2 linked regions of the Halotia branconii CENA392 genome follow. The protein of the gene in region 2 interacts with the protein of the main gene of each other region in a pairwise test. Links are inferred from orthologs where the notes say so. Each region holds a gene or a part of one and is shown on either strand. Other genes may lie near its edges.

What was found.
Region 1: the proteins of ruvA (region 2) and ruvC interact in binary tests that used the Escherichia coli proteins (3 or more experiments, as listed by UniProt). The link is inferred for Halotia branconii CENA392 from one-to-one orthologs.

The regions. Positions count from the first base shown.
Region 1 is NZ_CP124543.1:4,310,790-4,313,744, reverse strand. What follows is about bases 65-2,953. They hold ruvC (crossover junction endodeoxyribonuclease RuvC), read left to right. Parts: upstream 65-1,207; coding sequence 1,208-1,699; downstream 1,700-2,953. Other genes in these bases: QI031_RS18985 (hybrid sensor histidine kinase/response regulator), read left to right, coding at 2,148-2,953; QI031_RS18995 (gluconeogenesis factor YvcK family protein), read right to left, coding at 65-1,031. Also shown: more of QI031_RS18995, read right to left, coding at 1-64; more of QI031_RS18985, read left to right, coding at 2,954-2,955.
Region 2 is NZ_CP124543.1:3,834,941-3,837,955, reverse strand. Bases 48-2,996 are described here. They hold ruvA (Holliday junction branch migration protein RuvA), read right to left. Parts: upstream 1,867-2,996; coding sequence 1,228-1,866; downstream 48-1,227. Other genes in these bases: QI031_RS16865 (mechanosensitive ion channel family protein), read right to left, coding at 2,831-2,996; QI031_RS16870 (sucrose-phosphate phosphatase), read right to left, coding at 1,863-2,612; bioF (8-amino-7-oxononanoate synthase), read right to left, coding at 48-1,197. In the rest of the region: more of bioF, read right to left, coding at 31-47; more of QI031_RS16865, read right to left, coding at 2,997-3,015. UniProt on the Escherichia coli protein: The RuvA-RuvB-RuvC complex processes Holliday junction (HJ) DNA during genetic recombination and DNA repair.

The DNA of each region.
Region 1 (2,955 bases), 480 kb from region 2 along the record:
GGGGCTTGTGTCGCAGCGATCGCATCGGCAATTTCTGGTACAAGTAAATTAGGAATTAAGCTCGTATAAAGACTACCTGGGCCAATAATAATGTAATCGGCTTCTTTAATTGCCTTAATAGCTGCTGGTACTGCTGGAGGATTAGCAGGAATGCAGCCAATTTTGACAACTTTTCCCCCCGCTTTGGGAATACTTGACTCGCCCTCAATCCGGCGACCATCAGCTAATTCTGCCCAAAGACGAACATCACTCAAAGTTGCTGGCAAAACTTGCCCGCGCACGGCTAGCACTTTAGAACTGGCTGCAACTGCCCGTTCTAAGTCGCCAGTAATATCACTCATTGCCGTTAAAAACAAGTTACCAAAACTGTGACCTGTCAATCCATCCCCAGCCCGAAAGCGATATTGAAATAATTCTGTTAATAACTTTTCTTCATCTGCTAAAGCTGCCAAACAATTACGAATATCCCCTGGTGGTAAAACTCCAAATTCTTGGCGTAACCTTCCAGAAGACCCACCATCATCAGCTACAGTTACAATTGCAGTAATATTAGCACTGTATGTTTTGAGTCCTCTCAGTAAGGTAGAAAGTCCTGTACCTCCACCAATCACGACGATTTTTGGCCCTCTATATAATCGCCGATAAGCCAGCAGGACATCAATTAGTTCTTCTTCACCTTCTGGTCTTAATACCTTAGTAATTGAACTGACGGTGCGAGTTTGCCCCCACAGCAGCAACAGCAAGCCGCCAAGCAGCACTAAAGGCCCACTGATATAGTTGGGTAAGAGGTCAGTAATCACTCCTAAAAAACCCTTAACCAACTCAATCATCCAAAAAATCGGGGTGAGCTTAATCCAAATAGCTAACCCCAAACTAGCTAGCAGTACACCTCCAACACTAATCAACAACCAACGTTTGACAGAGAGTCCAGGGGATAACCATTTGAACCACTGGTTGACCCGATAGGAAGTTCGACTACGTGACCGTTTTTGCAAAGTGTTGAGGGCTTGTCTAAGAAAACCGATTGACATACCTAATTGGGAGCAGGGGGGAACAAACTAATGATTAACAGAAAATGTACACTACCTGGTTTTAACACCAAGTGGCACATTATTAAATTTTTCTGTGTGATTAGATTAAAAGTGAGTCGTTAAAGTTGCCAGTGTTCCCCATAAAACAGTACCCTGACTTGATAAAAGTGAGTTTAATGGAAAAACGAATTTTAGGACTAGATCCAGGACTGGCAATTTTAGGATTTGGAGCAATTAACTGTACACAGGCTGCTACTAAAGGACAAAACACAGCAGTCAATATGCTAGATTTTGGCGTAATTCGGACATCGGCAGATGCAGAAATGGGACAACGCCTATGTACAATATTTGACGATTTACACACCCTGATTCAAGAATTACAACCAGATTTGGTTGCGATCGAGAAATTGTTTTTCTATCGTATGTCAAGTACAATCCTCGTGGCACAAGCAAGAGGTGTAGTTATGTTGACTTTAGCGCAACATAATTTACCATATATAGAATTTACTCCTGCTCAAATCAAACAAGCTTTAACAGGCTACGGTAATGCAGATAAATCAGAAGTTCAAGATGCGGTGGCGCGGGAGTTAAATTTAGCAGAAATTCCCCAGCCAGATGATGCTGCTGATGCTTTGGCGGTGGCTTTAACAGCGTGGTTCCAGGTGTAAAACTGTAAAATGAGAATAATTATATTGAACTGAAAAGCAAATAGTTACGAATTATATAGTTATTGGGACGATCGCCTGAACCAATAAACTGTAATTTGGGATGAGCGATCGCTTTTTGCTGTCTGAATTTTTTAGTATTAAAGAGTAGTGTATTAACTTGCTACTTTTTTTATTTTTGAAAAAATTCAGTACACCTCAAAGATTCTTGTTCCCTGTTTCCTGTTCCCCGCCCACGCAAGTAATTTCACCAAATCAAATCGGATTCCTATATCATTCAGCTATGTTAGAAATAATACGCCCAACTGATAAATAAATATTTTCCACAAGTAAAATCAGGAGTTATTAACCACAAATTTACCTCATAACTTCAGTTGAAACATCTAATTTTGTTTGCTAATTAGCTGAGTTTATATGCGATCAAAAATTGAGAATGCCTATCTTAAAACCTATGTCAGAATTATGGAGTAATTTATTTAGTTCAGGATCATTTATCCCACATGGACATTGCTATTTATGGCAGACAAATTTAGTGTGGTTACACTTAATTTCTGACGCACTTATTGCCGTAGCATATTACTCGATTCCAACAACACTGTTTTATTTTGTTCGCAAGCGGCAAGATCTACCTTTTGATTGGATTTTCTTACTATTTAGCGCATTTATTGTTGCTTGCGGCACTACTCATATATTGGAGATTTGGACACTTTGGCATCCCACCTATTGGCTGTCGGGATTAGTCAAAGCAGTAACTGCAATAATATCTGTAATTACAGCCATAGAACTTGTGCCACTAGTGCCACAAGCGCTTGCACTTCCCAGTCCTGCTCAACTAGAACAAACAAATCAACAACTGCAAATACAAATAACCGAACGGTTACGGGTTGAGGATCATTTAGAAGAATTGGTTACTCTGCGTACCAATGAAATTACCAAGACTAACGAACAATTACAACAAGAAATAGCTGAACGTCAGCGTGTTGTAGAAGTTCTACGACAAAGTGAACAGCGTTACCGTTACTTAGCTAATGCAATTCCTCAGCTTGTATGGACAACTAATGCTGACGGTCAATGTGATTATTTTAATCAAAATTGGTACGATTATACAGGGCTAACATTAGAGCAGTCTTTGGGTTCTGGTTGGGTGGCAGCGTTGCATCCAGATGATGTAGAACAAGCTGAAAAAGTGTGGTTAAATGCTGTAAAACGTGGCACTTTATATGAAAATGAATATCGGTTCAAATGGGCTGGTGATGGTT
Region 2 (3,015 bases):
TTTTCCTGTTAATTTTGATATAAAAGTGATTTATAATTTTTTATTAATGTTATTTAATGCTGCTACTAATTTCTCAATATGCGTTGGTTGATGAGTTGCCATTACAGAAATTCTAATCCGACTTATGGGTACTGTGGGCGGACGAATTGCTGGGGCAAAAATGCCATGATTTTTGAGTTGTTTAGCAGCATTGAGTGCCGCAGCAGCACTTGGCAATTGAAGACATAATATAGGTGATTCTGAAGGTAACAATTTTAAATTAGGTAGCTGTTCGTGTATTAAATTTTTTAAATAATCTATATTCCGCCACAATTGGTTTAGGCGTTGTGGTTCTTGCTGCAATGTTTTAATTGCTGCTAAGGCTGCTGCTGTGTCTGCGGGTGAAAGTGCAGTGGTATAAATCCAACTAGGGGCGCGATTCCGTAAAAAGTCAATTAAAGTAGCACTTCCGGCAACGTATCCGCCTAAGCTACCCAAGGCTTTACTTAAAGTGCCAATTTGAATTAATTGCCTACCTGTACATCCAAAATGTTCGACGCATCCAGCGCCAGTTTTTCCTAGTACCCCAGTGGCATGAGCTTCATCGACTAGCAGCATACAGCTAAACTCATCAGCTAGAGCTAAAAGTGCTGGTAAGGGACATAAATCACCATCCATGCTGAAGACACTATCAGTAATTATCAAACAGCGTCGGTAGTTTTGCCGCTGTTGAATTAATTGGGTTTTTAGTGCTGCAACATCACAGTGTGGATATTCAATTACCGTTGCACCGCTGAGAATCGCCCCATTTTTGAGACTTGAATGATTGTACTGGTCGGATAAAATTAAATCGCGCTTACCTACTAAAGCAGTAATTGCACCTAAATTTGCTAGATACCCAGAACTAAATATTACTGCATCTTCTGTTTGTTTTAGATATGCGATCGCCTGCTCTAATTCCCGATGTAATTCACGATGTCCACTAAGTAATCGAGAACCAGTACTACCAGTCCCAAATTTTTGAATGGCAGCAATTGCCGCAGTCATTAAGCGTTCATCTCCAGCCAATCCCAAATAATCGTTACTGGCAAAGTTAATCACCTCTTGCCCAGCCAAAAGCACAGTAGCACCAGGGCGACCGTGGATTGTTTGTACTGAGCGATACCAATCTGCTCGGTGAATGGTTGTAAGAGATTCTGCTATCCAATCATAGGGCATAGGGCATAGGGCATGGGGAATGCACCTTGACTAACTAACTTGTTCGCTGCTGCTTAGATGAGCGATCGCTTGTTTGATCCAGTCTTCCACATAAGCGTCTTTGGGTAGACCAATGTCTTCGCTGACGACATGAAGGGCGTGACTGACTTCATGGGCAGTATATCCCAAGGCAAAGAGAGTCATTTGCACTTCTTCAAGAATCCCTGGTGCTGGGCCGCCTGTGGCGACGAAGAAGCCTGCTGATTTGCGCCACTCGACTAATTTGCTTTTGAGTTCTAGACAAATGCGTTCTGCGGTTTTTTTGCCGACACCAGGGGCTTGAATTAAGATTTGCGTGTTAGCGGCGATAATTGCTTGGACTAAATCTGGTAATTCCAAAGTGTCCAGCAAAGCGATCGCTAAAGACGCACCAATACCGCTAACAGTCAGTAAATGACGGAATAAATCACGTTCTGCTGGGGAGGCAAAGCCGTACATAAACGGTACTTCTTCCCGAATTTGCAAATGGGTAAAAATCTGAATCACTCCTCCTGAGTCTGGCAATTGCTGTGCTAGGCGTTGAGGAATTTGCAAATCATACCCTAAGCCATTCACTTCTAAAGTCAAAACAACGCGATTACCGCTAATTGTTTGAATACCAGCGACGATTCCTTTGAGATAGCTAATCATTCTAAGAAACCAAAATGTTTTAAGCCTTCAAGAATGCCACCTGCACAAGAACCTTGTGCTAGGTAACGATGGTCAGCGGGATACTCGTTGTGCCACTGGAGTAACTCTTTGCGTGCATTCCCGACTATGATTCCTTTTTCGTTGCCTACAGCAAATAAAGCAATATCATTACCTGAATCACCGCAGACAACTGTCCGTTCTGCTGCAAATTTCCACTTTTGACGTAAAAACTGCATTGCCTGACCTTTATCGCTGGTAAGTGGCACAATGTCAAGGTCAATACCGCTACTATAAATTAACTTTATATTTAATTCACATTTTTGCAGTTCTGACTCTAGCTGTGGCAAAACATCTGCTGCAACTTCTTGATGCAGAAAACAACTTACTTTAAAAGGACGCTGCTCTGAATCTGGTTGCAAAGCCAACTCAGGAAAACACTGAGTGATGGATAGTACTTTTTCCCTATCCCATCCAGGTGAGAGAATTTCTGACCAACCAAAATCGGGAGTCTCAGTACCATCAAGATAAATCTCTGTACCTACAGAAAGAACCAGAGCATCTGGTTGGATGAGATTTCTTTCTACTTGGAGTTCTTTGTAAAGAACAGGCGATCGCCCTGTAGCATAGACAATTTTAGTCCCATAATCTTGGCGATGTTGACTCAAAAGTTGGCTCAGTTCTACTAAAGCTTGGTCGTTACCTACAAAAGTGTGATCTAGATCAGTAACAAAAAGAAATGGTTTCATGGTTTTACAAGTTAGTAGATGGCAAATTACTCAAAAATTTGAAGACTCGCTAGGTACAATCTGCAAGCACAAATTCTTGACCATGCGTTCCGAGATAATCTACCAGATTTTGGCTCTTGTGTATTCTTGCTAGTGTCAGAATTATTCAAAGAAGTGCTTTTTATAATTAGTTTGTGTCCTCAACTACCTAGCAATCACGATCATTTTTTGTTAGTTAATTATGATTTAGCCAAAATTTGAGGAGATTCTTGGCTCAATTGGGGATAGGAAAGTCCATATTTGGCAAACACTTGTTTAGCCCGTCGGATCAAATCTGTTTTATAAACAAACTCGTCTCTAGCATCCATTGGATAAGACTTGAGTTTAAAGTGAGTACTCGAAGGTAGTTCTTCCATAACCACAG